4 regions of the Halomonas sp. Ps84H-12 genome follow, and region 3 is predicted to be linked to each of the others. Evidence: predicted binding sites of a transcription regulator. Region 3 holds the regulator's gene; each other region holds the start of a gene.
What was found. Region 3 encodes sigma-54, which starts transcription at its own class of promoters, with help from an activator protein. Its sites were predicted from a motif close to TGGCACNNNNNTTGCTNT; they were not measured.

Region 1 (3,827 bases), on a different contig from region 3:
CTGGATGATTAGCTACATCGACATTATGACGCTGTTGGTGGCACTGTTTGTAATTATTATCGCCGCAGCTGGGGTGACAAGCCCGGAGTGGTCATCTGCGGATAACCAGGTTGAGCCTGATAACCTCATTGTGCGACCGCTGGAAGTACCGCTGCCAGATGTGTTGGATGAATTTCGTTCACAACGTAGCCCGGTGTTGGCCTCCACCCCTGGAACGCTAAATCCGATGGCGATTAGTGCCGCGCTGGGTGTGGCGGGTTTACCCACCCATTCTGTCTCCACCTTCAGCGTGCCGCCGCTATTAGCACTCCCTGAGCCAGCAGAGCTAACGCCGGCCGATGAGCTACCGTTCGTTAAGACGCTGTCTGAACGCCTGACACCGATCCTTCCTACTCCTTTGGTGCGCATAGAAGAAGAGGTGGCCGCTTCGCCCATGGCAGATTATATGGTGCTACTGACAGATCGCCCCCCGGTTAATGTTCAGGAAATCAGCGATGAGGCCATCAGCAGCGCCCTGGCGCTGGACACAAGCCTGCCTGAGCGCGTTGAAACGTCAGCGTATCTGCCAAATTTAGAGGGCGTAGAGGTCTCCCGTGTGACGGAGGGTATTAGCTTGCGGGTGCAAGATAGGCTGCTGTTCCCTTCTGCTACGGCGGAGCTTACCGAAGGCGGCTCATCGTTGGTGGGTAACCTGCTGGAAACCATTCAGCGCTACGATGGTGAAGTATGGGTAGAGGGGCACTCCGATAGCCAAACCATTAACACGCCGGAGTTTTCATCTAACTGGGCGCTTTCAAGTGCCCGTGCTATCGCCATTGTAGAAGCCTTGGAGGAGGCGGGTGTGGCTTCTGAGCGTTTACGGGCAGTGGGCCTAGCGGCGACTCAGCCGTTAGAAGATAACAGCACGGCAGAAGGGCGTGCCCGTAACCGCCGGGTGGAAGTGGTCATCCATGTGGAGTAGGGCGCACTAGCCAAAGGGTAAGCACAATAAAAAAGCCCGCCGGGGGGGCGGGCATTAAAGGGCTTGGCTCACTGCAGCCCACTGACATCAGGTGAGGGGGTCTACGTGAATGTCAGTGAGTACAACATGAGTATAGCTATTTATGAGATTTTGCCAAGCGCTTGTGCAATTTTTTGTAGGCTTTTAGCTCACCTTTTTTGCACCTATTTGGTGCTTTTCTGATGCGCTTTTTTGGTGCTCAAGCCTTCAGCGCCCTTTCTTTGATTTTAAGTATTTGATTTATATTAGATGAACTTCATTGGCATACATTCTGCTTTATTGCTTATCTGAAAGAGACGCCTGCGTAACGGCTTTTAAGATTGCAATAAGGTGGTGCCATGACCGAACAGACTCGCATTGCACATACTCAGACCGAGTTGCCTGATATAGCGCTGTCGCCCGGTAGTGCTGACCCAGCGCTTCAACCGCGCTTGGTGGTCACTGACCTAGACGGTTCCTTGCTAGACCACCACAGTTATGACTTCTCACCGGCAGCGCCTTGGCTGGCGCGCCTAAAACAGCTGGGCGTGCCCGTTATACCGGTCACTAGTAAAACCCGTGCCGAACTTATTTCCCTGCGTGAAGCGCTAGGCCTGATAGCTACCCCATTTGTGGCGGAAAACGGCGCTGTGATTGGCCTGCCACCGGGCTGGTGTCACGCACGGCTAGACCGCCCAGGTAGTGGTCTGGATGGCGTGGTGGTTAAACACACTGGAGTAGATGTGGGCTTTATCCGGGCACGGCTTAACGTCTGGCGCAAACGCTTGGGCGTTCGTTTTACCCGTATGAGTGAGCTGGATATTACCCAAGTCATGGCGCTTACCGGTTTAGATGAACCCCGTGCCAAGGCTGCCCGAAAGCGTGAAGGCAGCGAGCCGCTTATCTGGGAAGATGACGAGGCCGCGCTGGCAAACTTTCGCTTAGCGCTTGAGGGCGATGGGTTGACGCTGACGCAAGGCGGGCGCTTTTGGCACGTAATGGGCAAAGCCTCTGATAAAGGCAGCGCCGTTGACTGGCTGGTTAAACGATTTACCGCTTTACGGGGTCGTGCGCCGCTCTCATTAGGGCTAGGCGATGGCCCCAATGATATTTCCATGCTCGATGCGGTCGACCAAGCCGTCGTGATTAAAGGCTGCCACGACTTAACTGTCACACCCACGAACACAGCGCTTTATCGCACTAAGGAAACTGGACCAACGGGCTGGGCCGAGGGGGTAGCCCACTGGTGGGGGCGAGACGACCGCCGACTAGCGGCGGTACTTAGCCAACAACCAGAAACGGCCTAACCCAAAAGGGGATCAGCGAATGAGTGACTTTCATCAAAATGGCGTTATCACCGATTTTCATAACCTAACTCGCCGCCCGGTAGAGGCACTGGAGCAGGAACTGAGTCAGTTTGCTAAGCGTCGCCCCATGGGGTTGATACTGCCGTCGCTGTTTTCCGAGCTGGAAGGTCCGGCGCTTTCAGCCATCGTGGATGAGTTAGTGAAGGTGCCTTACCTCAACGAGATTGTAATTGGCCTGGACCGCGCCGACCGTGAGCAATTCTTGTACGCCCGGGAGTTTTTCTCTCGCTTGCCCCAGCATACCCGCATTCTATGGAACGACGGGCCACGCCTACGTGAGTTAGACGCCGAGCTGGAAAGCCACGATCTGGGAGCGTTAGAACCAGGCAAAGGGCGCAATGTGTGGTACTGCGCAGGTTACGTGCTGGCGTCTGGCCGCTCGTCGGTGGTGGGATTACACGACTGCGATATCCTGACCTACGACCGCAGCCTGTTGGCTCGGCTCATGTACCCCGTGGCTCATCCACGTTTTAACTACCGCTTCTGTAAGGGCTACTACCCGCGTATCGCGGAAGGAAAACTGAACGGCCGCGTTTCTCGGTTGATGGTGACGCCGCTGCTGCGGGCACTAAAAACGGTATGCGGGCCGCTACCCTATTTGGACTACTTAGATAGCTTCCGCTACCCGCTCTCTGGGGAGTTCGCAATGCGCAGCGATGTGCTGGAAGGCATCCGTATTCCTGCCGACTGGGGGCTGGAAATTGGCGTACTCTCTGAGCTGCAGCGCAACTACTCCCACCGCCAGCTATGTCAGGTCGATATTGCCGATGCCTACGATCACAAGCATCAGCCCGTTAGCGAAGATGACGCCAAAGCAGGCCTTAACCGCATGAGCCTGGATATCGCGAAAGCGCTGTATCGCAAGCTGGCCACCCAAGGCGTAAGCTTTAGCAGTGAAGACTTCCGCACGCTAAAAGCCACGTACTATCGTTTAGCACTCGATTTGATCGAAGCCTACGACCACGACGCCACCATGAATGGCCTGAGTTTAGACCGTCACTGTGAAGAGCAGGCGGTGGAGTTATTTGCCAGCAACCTGCTGGAAGCGGGCAACCTGTTTTTGGATAACCCCCGCGAACGGCCATTTATTCCTAGCTGGAACCGCGTTCAGGCCGCTGTACCCGACATACTGGCGCGGATGCACGAAGCGGTAGAGTTGGATAACCAGGGCAGGGTGTAGCTGGGAACTGACACTCCTCGCCCGCCGCGCTTCGCGCTTTGGGCGAGGGTTCTGAGATCACCCCCAGAACCTTCCTGCTTCCACACGCCTTCACTAGATAGCAGCTAGGCCGCTGCCCTCCGCTCCGGTCGCTCCACAGGCTAACCCCGCCAGCCCGGCGGTTTGTATATTCCTGGCCGCGTTGATGTCGCGGTCAATGGGATAGCCGCAGCTTTCGCAGTGCCAGTGACGTTGCGACAGCGGCAGTTTCTCAACCTTGTAGCCACAGCCATGACACCGCTTGCTGCTGGGGAACCACTGG
Region 2 (3,827 bases), on a different contig from region 3:
GGTGAGCGCGCTACCGCCGCGTTTGCGCAGCCCTTCAGCGGCTTCCAATCCAAGTAAGCCGCCGCCAATCACCACGGCGTTGCCGCCTTGCTGAGCAATAGCTTCTAAGGCGTCGGCATCGCGCAGGTCACGAAACGTATGAACACCGTCAAGCGTGATGCCAGGCACCGCTGGCAGCGTGGGGCGCGAGCCAGTGGCCATCACTAATCGGTCATAGCTTAAGATGTCGCCGCGATGCGTGAGGAGCAGGCGGCGTTCGCGGTCGATGGAGGTCACGCGGTCGCCAAGCGTCAGTGTGATGTTGTTATCGGCGTACCAGGAGGCGTCTTGCAGAGTGAGCGCCTCGGGCGCCAGTTCGCCCGCCAGTAAAGGAGAGAGCAAAATGCGGTTATAGGCAGGTACCGGCTCCTCACCCACCACTGTGATACGGCGGGGGCGCTGCGGATGGTTAACCAGCGCTTCAAGTAGTCGGTGGCAAGCCATGCCGTTACCGATAATGACGAGGTGTTCGTTCGGTGAGCACCGGGAAGCGGTTTCCATAGGTAGCTCCTGTGGTTGAAGCATAATGTTCAGCAAATAAAAAAACGCCCCTGACACAGCCCTTTCAAGAAGGGAGTATCAGGGGCGTCGTTGCCCGTTAGCGTCGTTGATAACGCGCAGCAACCGCCGTTGGCTGCCGAGCTGTCTTATCTTATGGTGAGCAAAAAGCCCGCCAGCTTTTGCCGTCGGTGGATTTAATTCAGCCTAATCAGGGTATTAAGCGTTTTTGAGGAGGCGGCAGGCCGCTCATGGTTAGCTAGGTTTGCCCCACTTTGGTGCTTAAGCGGCGGTTAATGCACTCTCTTCAGCCGCTTATTCGACAAAGAGCATTCCTTTGGCGAGTAGTAGAAATGCAGGCTGCGTTTATAAATTATTGTTTATTAATTATTTTAATGGTTTTAGCGCAGCGTGGGCGCAGGGTTTGCAGTTATTCCAGTAACAAGCAACAACGGCTCAGTGCAGGGTCTTTGCCCATAACGATCACAACGACTAATCGCGTCGAATAACGCTAAACGCAGCAAACCACTGATGAGTACGGCACGTGACGTGCCCCTGTGACAACGGCGTCCAGGCAAGCCTCTTGAGAGAGGCTGGCTTGGGCGCTTTTTGCTTTTTAGCGCCGGAGGAAACTGCCATGCCACAGGCCAATCGGCTCGCCCGAACCACCTGCCCCTACTGCGGCGTCGGCTGCGGCGTGACTGCAACGCTTGAAAGCGGCCAGCTCATTGCCGTCGAGGGGGACCGCGAGCACCCAGCCAACTACGGCCGCCTATGTGTGAAAGGCACCGCGCTGCACGAAACGCTCGGCGCACAGGGGCGCTTGCTGATGCCCCGCGTGGATGGACAGGAGGTCTCCTGGGAGCAAGCACTCACCGCCACCGCCGAACGCTTGCAGGCCCAGCGCACTGCCCATGGCCCGCAGACGGTGGCGGCGTACTTATCAGGCCAGCTGCTGACCGAAGATTATTACGTCGCCAACAAGCTGTTCAAAGGTTTCTTGGGCACTCCGCACCTGGATACCAACTCGCGGCTCTGCATGGCGTCCGCCGTGGCGGGCTACAAGCGCGCCTTTGGGGCCGATGCGGTACCCTGCAGTTATGAAGACCTCGAAGAGGCGGAGCTGGTGGTGCTGGTGGGGTCCAACCTTGCCTGGAATCATCCGGTGCTCTATCAGCGTTTGAAGATAGCCAAAGAGCGCAACCCGTTGATGCGGGTCGTGGTGATCGACCCCCGCGTGACCGACACCTGTGAGATCGCTGATCTCTACCTGGGCATTCGTCCAGGCAGCGATGCTTACCTGTTTAACGGGCTGTTGGCGTGGATGGACGCCCACAATCGTTTGGATAGCGTGTACCTAGAACGCCACACCGAAGGGCTGGAAGATGCGCTGAACGCCGCTCAGCAGAATTCAGGCAGCGTAGAAGCCGTCGCCCGCGAGTGTGATGTAGACCCCGAACGTTTAGAAACCTTCTACTACTGGTTTGCCAGCCAGCTACACGTGGTCACTCTCTACTCCCAGGGGGTGAACCAATCCTCTAGCGGAACCGATAAGTGCAACGCGATTATCAACTGCCACTTGGCCGGCGGGAAAATTGGCCTGCCAGGGGCAGGGCCGTTTTCGATTACCGGCCAGCCCAACGCCATGGGCGGGCGAGAAGTGGGCGGGCTGGCCAATCAGCTAGCGGCGCATATGGATTACCACACGCCTGGCGCTCGCGAGTTAGTCAGCCGCTTTTGGGCTACTGAGCATTTAGCCCCGGCACTGCCTGACGCCCCGGGTTACAAAGCGGTAGAGCTCTTTGATGCCATCGAGCGTGGCGAGATTACCGCCCTGTGGGTGATGGCGACCAATCCGGCGGTGAGCATGCCGGATGGGGAGAAAGTGCGCAGCGCGCTGGCAAAATGCCCGCTGGTGATCGTTTCGGAGTGCGTCGCCAATACTGACCTGCTGCCCTTTGCGGATATCGTGCTGCCCGCGTCGGGTTGGTCGGAGAAGGATGGCACGGTGACCAACTCAGAGCGGCGAATTTCCCGCCAGCGGGGGATGCTGCCTCCTCCTGGCGAAGCGAAGCACGACTGGTGGATACTCTGCGAAGTGGCTAAGCGGTTAGGTTTTAGTGAGGCGTTCAGCTATACCCACCCGTGGGAGATTTTCGATGAGCACGCACGCCTCTCTAGCTATGAGAATAGCGGCGAGACCCAGCGGCTGTTCGATATCTCAGGGCTGGTAGGCCTGGGCCAAGCGGCTTATGATGCGCTCGCACCGATCCAGTGGCCCGTGACTCAGCAGGCTCCTCGCGGCACGGCAAGGCTGTTTGAAGATGGCCGGTTTGCTACGGCGAATGGCCGAGCCAAACTGCTGCCGATTACGCCGCGACCACCGGCGCAGCCGCTGAGCGACGACTACCCGCTGCGCTTGAATACCGGTCGCGTGCGGGATCAGTGGCACACCATGACGCGTACCGCCCGTTCGCCGCGTTTGATGAACCACCGCGCCGAACCGTTCATCGAGCTGCACCCAGACGATGCTGCTCAGGCAGGCTTAACAGATCAAAGCTTGGCGACATTGACCGCTGCCGCCGGGGAGTACCGTGGGCGGGTGCGGGTTTCCAACGCCCAGCGCCGAGGCGAAGTCTTCGTGCCGATGCACTGGACCGACTGCTTTACCAAGCAGGGTCGCAGCGGTGCACTGATTAAAGGCTATACTGACCCGCTCTCCGGGCAGCCGGAAGCCAAGCAGGGGGCGGTGGCGGTGAGTAAACTCTCCATTGCTTGGCAGGCGACGCTGCTGCTAGCCAACGAGTTGGGTACGCAACCATCGCCCTGGTGTCGCAGCGACTACTGGGCGCGCATTCCGATGGCAAGCTGCACCCGTTGGCAGCTAGCGGATAGCCAGCCAGTTAAGGATTGGCTGGTGCAGGTGGAAGCGTGGTGCGGCATGCCTGTCTCTTTGTGGTGTGACGACCCGGCAACGGGTAGGCTGCGCGCAGCAGGAGTAGTGAACGGGCGGCTGCGCTGGTGGTTGATGGTGGGGCCACCCGACGAGCTGCCCGGGGTTGCCTGGCTTGAAGCGCGCTTCAATGACGCTACCCTGGAGACACAGCACCGTAGACGCCTGCTGGCCGGGTGCGATGATGGTGCTGTCGATACCGGCCCGGTGGTGTGCAGCTGCCACCAGGTTGGCCAAGCCAGCATTGTGAAAGCGATTCATGCGGGCGATACCAGCGTTGAAGCGTTAGGCGCACGACTGGCCTGCGGCACCCAGTGCGGCAGCTGCCTACCCGAAC
Region 3 (3,827 bases):
GAAGGCTGGGCGCGTCGGATTATTTATCACGTTTCCGAACGCCGGGTTGAGCTGATTGACCAAGCTGAGCTGACCCAGCAAGGAGATCACTTCCAAGGTGGACGTTTAGAGTACTTTATCGATCAAGAAGTAGTACAAGCACGCTCTGACGTTAGCGGCAGTGAAAATCAGCGTATTCGTATGACCCTTCAGCCCGAACAATAGGAAGTGGCCACGTGGCAGCATCAACATCCCCAGCCCCCACACCAGTAAAAACGCTCTACGCCCATCATTTAGCGAAGAGCTATAAGCGCCGCCGTGTGGTTAAAGATATTAATCTGGAAATCACTCAAGGTAGCGTGGTTGGGCTACTTGGCCCTAATGGCGCAGGTAAAACCACCTCGTTTTATATGATTGTGGGGTTGGTCAAATTGGATGCGGGCAAAGTAGGCATTGACGACCTTGACCTCACTCATGCTCCTATGCATGAACGCGCCATGGCAGGGATTGGTTATCTACCCCAGGAAGCTTCCATCTTCCGCAAGCTCTCCGTGGCTGACAACATTATGGCCATTTTAGAGACACGCAAAGAGCTTGATCGAAGCGCCCGGGAAGCACAACTTGAGTTACTACTTGAAGATTTTCACATCACTCATATACGCGACAACTTAGGCATGAGTCTTTCTGGGGGCGAACGCCGCCGTGTTGAAATCGCCCGCTCTTTGGCCACCGAACCGGCCTTTATCCTGCTGGATGAACCTTTTGCCGGGGTTGACCCGATTTCCGTTGGGGAAATTAAAGCTATCATTCGAGCGTTAAAGAAACGCCACATTGGTGTATTGATCACCGACCATAACGTTCGTGAAACGCTGGATATTTGTGATATTGCCTACATTGTTGGCGACGGTCACATCATTGCCAGTGGAAACGCCCAGGAAATCCTCAACAACCAGAAGGTTCGAGATGTCTATTTAGGCGCCGATTTCCGCCTTTAAACAGTGACCTGCAGAAGCATTTCTTTTAGTGGCATGCTTATTGCACTTGCACCAAGCCATAACTCACTCTAGGGTGGAGCTTTCTGATTAACGAGTGGTTCTCAGATGGTCATGAAAGCTTCTCTCCAATTGCGTATCGGCACACAGCTGACCATGACACCTCAGCTGCAGCAGGCTATCGCCCTGCTTCAGCTATCGACGCTGGACCTTCGTCAAGAAATTCAGCAAGCGCTAGATGCCAATCCCATGCTTGAGCAAGAAGATGAGTTTGGCGAGCAGGCTGTCAGTGAGCCTCAAGAGGCTGAGTGGTCCGAGAGCATCCCCAACGAACTCTCCGTCGACAGTGACTGGTCAGATACCTATCAAGACATAGGCAGCCTGGGTGGCAGCAGTGAAGGCCCCGACTTCGAGCGCCAAGCCGCTGGACAAAGCCTACATGGCCACCTGCTATGGCAACTGGCCATGACAGACTTTAGCCCGCGAGAATACGCCATCGCGGAAAGCCTGATTGATGCGCTGGATGCCAACGGCTATCTCACCCAGCCGCTTAATGACATTCGGGAAGGATTAAAAGCCCAAGGCCATGACAGCTTAAGCCAGCGGGAAGTGGAAAATACCCTGCTGCGCTTGCAGCAATTTGAGCCCACCGGCGTCTTTGCCCGAGACCTGCGTGAATGCCTGATGCTGCAACTCGCCTCACTACCTGAGGACACCCCTCTGCTAATGCCCGCCAAACGGCTGGTTCGCCAGTTTTTGGAAGCATTAGGCAAAGACGATATGCGGCTTCTCAAGCGCCGTTTAAGCCTTGATGACGAGCAGCTTGACGATGTCATCCGTTTAATTCGCAGCCTTGACCCACGCCCTGGGAGCACCTATGGCGTTACCGACGACAGCTACATCACCCCCGACCTAGTCGTTCGGCACGACAATGAAGGTTGGCATTTAGAGCTCAATCCAGAAGCACTACCACGCTTGCGTATACAGCCCGACTACGCCAGCTTGATCAAACGCGCAGACAAAAGCCAAGACAACCAGTTCCTCAAAGAGCACCTCCAAGAAGCCCGCTGGCTGATCAAAAGCTTATCGAGTCGCAATGACACGCTGCTACGAGTTGGGCGTGAAATTATTGCACGCCAAATTGGCTTTCTGGAGCATGGCGAAGAAGCAATGAAACCGCTGATTTTAGCGGATATTGCTGAAGCGGTAGAGATGCACGAATCCACCATATCTCGTGTGACCACGCAGAAATTTATTCACACGCCACGGGGCGTTTTCGAGCTTAAGTACTTCTTCTCAAGCCAGGTAAGCGGCCAAGACGGCGGCGACAGCCACTCCAGCACAGCCATTCGCGCCCGCATCAAAAAGCTGATTCAGGATGAGCCCTCAGGAAAACCGCTCTCCGATAGCCGCTTGGTGACTCTGCTTGAAGAGGGGGGCATTAGCGTTGCACGGCGTACTGTCGCAAAATATCGGGAGTCAATGGGCATTCCCTCGTCAAGTGAGCGCCGCCGTTTACGCTAGTTAAGCGGTACGTATGAACAAACTCAACGCAAGGGCTTTGCAATAGCGTAAAAAGGGTTACAATCGAAGTACAGTCCGATGGATAAGGAGCACGTCAATGCAAGTAAACATCACTGGTCATCACGTTGAACTGACTGACGCCTTGCGCGACTACGTTAACGAAAAGCTAGAGCGCGTTGAACGCCACTACGACAACATTACCACGGTGCAAGTGACCTTATCTGTTGAGAAGGAGCGCCAGCAAGCAGCCTGCACACTGCACGCTGCCGGTGCAGACCTTCACGCCGAAGCGCTTGATAACGACATGTATGCCGCTATTGATGCGCTAGCAGACAAAATCGATCGTCAACTCGTTAAACATAAGGAAAAAGCACAAGCTCGCGCCCAGGGCGCTGGTGTGCGTTAACTCAATGACGTTGGAAACCATCCTCCCCCCGGAGCGCGTGCTTTATGACGTTCCCGGGGGCAGCAAAAAACGGGTGCTGGAGTTTTTCAGCACCTTTATCGCCCAAAATACACCCAGCCTAGATAGCCAAGAGGTGTTTAGCCGACTCATTGGCCGCGAGCGACTAGGCAGTACGGGGATAGGCAACGGGGTTGCCATCCCCCACGCTCGCAGTCCTCACTGTAGCGCACCCATTGCTGGCTTTTTAAAGCTTGCTGAGCCAGTAGACTTCGACGCCATTGATGGCGACCCGGTGGATCTTGTGTTTGTGCTGCTGGTACCAGAAGAGGCAGATGACACCCACCTAGCACTGCTTGGCCAAGTGGCTACTATTATGAACGACGCCCATACGCGTCAGCAGTTACGTAAAGCCGATAGTCAGCGCGAACTCTTAGCACTTATTACCGCGAAGATTCGCGAACAAGCCGCCTAGGCTTTATGGGCGGTGACCACTGCACGCAGCGATAATTTCCTCCTATGTAAGCCAAGAGAGACGCTATGCAACTGGTGATCATTAGCGGCCGTTCAGGGTCCGGTAAATCTATCGCCTTACAAGCGCTAGAGGATCTTGGCTACTACGCTATCGACAATTTACCCGCCATGCTGCTGGGCTCATTAGTTGATGAACTACGTGAGCAAGGCGAGCGCACTCACTTAGCAGTGAGCATTGACGCACGCAACCTTCCTACGGCGCTTGAACGCCTCCCAGCTTTACTGGAAGAACTACGCCAGCGAGAAATTCGTTTTCAGGTCATCTATCTGACCACGGATGCGCGCATTCTTTTGGAGCGTTACTCAGCCACCCGCCGTCGCCACCCGCTTACCCGGGATAGCGAAATGACGTTGGAAGAGGCCATCAATAAAGAAGAAGAGACGCTGCTTGAAAT
Region 4 (3,827 bases), on a different contig from region 3:
GAACGTCACGGTGAGCGTCGGGGTTACGCTTCATGATGGCCACCCAGACTACCAACGCTCGATGCAGCGCGCCGACCAAGCGCTGTACCAAGCGAAGCGCAGCGGGCGTGACCGGGTGGTGGTTGCCGCTGCCACTGAGTAATATCGCGGTAAGCGCTAGGTTTTGGCGATGTTACCCACGGAGAACACTATGTTGATGCGCCGTTTTATGCTGTTAACCGCACTGTTGTTCATGAGCACGCCGCTGATGGCGGCTCATCATGGCATCGACCACTCTAATGCCATGGAAGGCCACTCCTCTATTGAAGTGGTGCAACCCTGGACCCGTGCAACGCCGCCGGGGGCCGGGGCGGGCGGTGGCTTTGTCACTCTCACCAATCACGGAGATGGCGATGATATGCTGCTGGGGGCGACCAGCCCGATCACCGAGCGTGTCGAGATCCATATTATGGAGATGGACGGCGATGTGATGCGCATGGTACCCCTGCCCGGTGGCATCGAGCTACCGGCGGGCGAGAGCGTGACGCTAGCGCCGGGCGGTTTACACTTGATGTTGATGGAACTGGGCTCACCCATTGTTGAAGGTGAACCCGTCCCCGTAACGTTGGAGTTCCAGCACGCCGAGCCGATGGAGATCGAGCTTCAGGTGCTGCCAGTGGGTGCCTCTCCGGAAGGGAGCCACCATGAAGGTAGTCACCCTAAAGGTGCCCATGATCATGGGCACGCGACGCACTAAGTCGGCCTACCGCCCTGTTAGCTTTGGCGAGCGGGGCGACGCTTCCACCACATCACGCCTGCGGCCACGCACATCACGATGATGGCGATGCATACCGTCAGCAGGAAAAGCTGATTGATAAGCCCAAACTCCTGCCCCAAGTGAACGTTAACCCCAAATTCCAGCCAGCGGCCTAGCGGGCCATAGTCGGCGTAGCTCATATCGAGCAGCGGCTCACCACGCCGCCCCTACCGTTGCGCGGCCACCAGAGATAAATGCCGGTGGCGACTAACAAAATCGGCCAGCCCGCGGCAATCTCAATCAGCTTGCGCGGGGTTTGCCCGAAGAACTTGAAGCTATGCAGGTAGCGAACGGTCCACATCACCGTTCCCCGGTCATCCAGCGAACCAAGCACCTCAGCCGTATAGGGATTGACGTACACGGCCAGCCGTTCGCCGGTTAGGTGCAATGTGATGGCTATATGCACATATTTGGTGCATTGGAGGGCTGGGCAAGAGGGTTGAGGCTCAAAAAAAGATCTTTATGACGGTAAAAAAGCGCCTTCACCATTTTGGCGCATTCTTTGCATTTATAAGGCAATGATGAATCCACAAGGAAGCGACAGCGCCCCATGATGTTGAGCGAACTTGCCCCACCCGCTGCTGGTTCCGGCCACCGCTTTGACGCCGAGCGCCGCTGGGCCGCCTCGCTGGCCCTGCGCTTTGCCAACCGCGATGGCGTGACCCGGTTAGTGCAAGCGCGCCACCAAGGTCCGTTACGGGTACAGCGCCCCTTCTACCCAGAAGGCAGCCAGGAAGCGTGCCACGTTTACGTATTGCACCCGCCCGGCGGGCTGGTGAGCGGTGATGCGCTGACCATCCGTGCTCATATCGAGCGCGAAGCTCATGCGCTGCTCACCACCCCCGCTGCCAATAAGCTCTACAAAGCCGACAGCCAAGGCGTGGCCTGGACACAGCACACCGAGCTGACGGTAGAAGAGGGCGGCACCTTAGAGTGGCTGCCCCAGGAAACCATCGCGTTTAACGGCTCAAAGGGCCACCAGCGCACCCATATCGCGCTGCACGCTGACGCCCGCTGCCTGGGCTGGGAAGTGATGGCGCTCGGCCGCCCGGCCAGCGATCTGCCCTATGTCACGGGGCGCATCGAACAGCACTTTCGCTTAACCCTGGATGGCAAGCCGCTGTGGCTTGAGCGCCAGCCGCTGGACCCCGCGCACCCACGCTTTGCGGGCCGCTGGGGGCAGGGCGGCGCCACGGTGCAGGCCACGCTCTGGGCGGTGGGCATTGACGATGCCCCGGCGGCCATCGAAGCACTGCGCGAGGCGCTGCCGGATAACCCCCGCTGGGCAGTGACGGAACGCCATGGCGTACTGCTGATGCGCTATTTAGGTGCATCCCGAAACGAAGCCTGGGCCCTGTGTGAACACGCCTGGCAGCTACTGCGCCCGCGCTGGATCGAACGCGAAGCGCATACGCCGCGCATTTGGCTAACCTGATTGGCAACACGCTGATAACGCTGGAGACACTCCATGGAACTGACCCCACGAGACAAAGACAAGCTGATGCTGTTTACCGCCGCCCAGCTTGCCGAGCGCCGCAAAGCGCGTGGTTTAAAACTGAACTACCCCGAAGCGGTAGCGCTGATCAGCTTTGAGATTATGGAAGGTGCACGGGATGGCAAGAGCGTGGCCGATTTGATGAGCTACGGCCGCGAGATCCTGACCCGCGACGACGTGATGGAGGGCGTGGCGGAGATGGTCGATGAAGTGCAGGTGGAAGCCACTTTTCCCGATGGCACCAAGTTGGTCACCGTCCACACTCCGATTAACTAACCGTCCCCTGCTAGGAGAGCGCCATGATGTCCGGCCCAATGATTCCAGGACAGTATCAGTTACAAGAGGGTGATATCGAGCTGTGCGCGGGTCGCGAGCGTATCACCGTGGAGGTGGCCAACACCGGCGACCGCCCCATTCAGCTTGGCTCCCACTACCACTTTGCTGAAGCCAACCCCGCGCTGGTGTTTGACCGCGATAAAACCCGTGGCTATCGGCTGGACGTCGCCGCAGGCACCGCCATTCGCTTCGAGCCTGGCCAAACCCGCGAAGTCACGCTGATTCCGTTCGTCGGCAAGCGGGAAATCTACGGCTTCCGTGGCGATGTGATGGGGCCGCTGGATCGTCCTCTAAAAAACTAATGGCGTAAGGCGATTAGGCATCGGCAGGCCATCGCTCATGGGACTGTCTGCGGCATGGATGCCGCAGCCAAGCGTACAAGGACGTATTCACAGCGTGTCCCATGAGTGATGGCCTCCCCAGTGCCAAGCTTCATCTTTTAGGAGAGGCAATACATGAAACCGGTAAACAGAATCAGTCGGCGCGCCTACGCCGATATGTACGGCCCCACGGTAGGCGACCGCGTGCGCCTGGGCGACACCGAGCTTTGGATTCAAGTCGAAAAAGACGCCACCCACTACGGTGAAGAAGTGAAGTTCGGCGGCGGCAAAGTTATCCGCGATGGCATGGGCCAAAGCCAGCGCCAGGATGCCTCGGTGATGGACACTGTGATCACCAACGCGCTGATTTTAGACTGGTGGGGCATCGTCAAAGCCGATGTAGGGCTGCAAAACGGCCGCATCGCCGCCATCGGCAAAGCCGGTAACCCCGACACCCAGCCCGATGTCGAGATCGTCATTGGCCCCGGCACCGAAGTGATCGCGGGTGAAGGCAAAATCCTCACCGCAGGCGGCATCGACGCCCACATTCACTTCATCTGCCCCCAGCAGGTGGAAGAAGCGCTGATGAGCGGTGTTACCACCATGCTGGGCGGCGGCACCGGCCCCGCCACGGGCTCCAACGCCACCACCTGCACCCCCGGCGAGTGGCACATTGGCAAGATGCTTCAAGCGGTGGACGACCTGCCCATGAACATCGGTCTGCTCGGCAAAGGCAACGCCAGCCTGCCAGAAGGGCTCGAAGCACAGCTGGAAGCGGGCGCGATGGGTCTCAAGCTGCATGAAGACTGGGGCACTACCCCCGCCTCGATTGATACCTGCCTGAGCGTGGCGGAAAAGTACGATGTGCAGATCGCCATCC

Region 1: NH344_RS17270 (HAD-IIB family hydrolase) is a predicted target of sigma-54. The motif match lies at 1,261-1,278, and genes of this name have one in related genera.
Region 2: NH344_RS01490 (nitrate reductase) is a predicted target of sigma-54. The motif match lies at 951-968, and genes of this name have one in related genera.
Region 4: NH344_RS03190 (urease accessory protein UreD) is a predicted target of sigma-54. The motif match lies at 1,288-1,305, and genes of this name have one in related genera.

What each region holds. Positions count from the first base shown of each region.
Region 1 covers NZ_JAMXSJ010000058.1:2,506-6,332, forward strand. The annotation lists gene NH344_RS17265 (OmpA family protein) at 1-961, shown strand, start outside; gene NH344_RS17270 (HAD-IIB family hydrolase) at 1,339-2,286, shown strand; gene NH344_RS17275 (glycosyl transferase) at 2,306-3,526, shown strand; gene NH344_RS17280 (transposase) at 3,620-3,827, opposite strand, start outside.
Region 2 covers NZ_JAMXSJ010000002.1:96,793-100,619, forward strand. The annotation lists gene NH344_RS01485 (FAD-dependent oxidoreductase) at 1-540, opposite strand, end outside; gene NH344_RS01490 (nitrate reductase) at 1,175-3,827, shown strand, end outside.
Region 3 covers NZ_JAMXSJ010000031.1:19,386-23,212, forward strand. The annotation lists gene lptA (lipopolysaccharide transport periplasmic protein LptA) at 1-204, shown strand, start outside; gene lptB (LPS export ABC transporter ATP-binding protein) at 216-974, shown strand; gene NH344_RS14275 (RNA polymerase factor sigma-54) at 1,080-2,495, shown strand; gene raiA (ribosome-associated translation inhibitor RaiA) at 2,593-2,901, shown strand; gene ptsN (PTS IIA-like nitrogen regulatory protein PtsN) at 2,906-3,373, shown strand; gene rapZ (RNase adapter RapZ) at 3,439-3,827, shown strand, end outside.
Region 4 covers NZ_JAMXSJ010000004.1:110,207-114,033, forward strand. The annotation lists gene NH344_RS03170 (diguanylate cyclase) at 1-142, shown strand, start outside; gene NH344_RS03175 (copper chaperone PCu(A)C) at 191-736, shown strand; gene NH344_RS03180 (PepSY domain-containing protein) at 754-936, opposite strand; gene NH344_RS03185 (PepSY domain-containing protein) at 933-1,202, opposite strand; gene NH344_RS03190 (urease accessory protein UreD) at 1,347-2,231, shown strand; gene ureA (urease subunit gamma) at 2,265-2,567, shown strand; gene NH344_RS03200 (urease subunit beta) at 2,606-2,929, shown strand; gene ureC (urease subunit alpha) at 3,083-3,827, shown strand, end outside.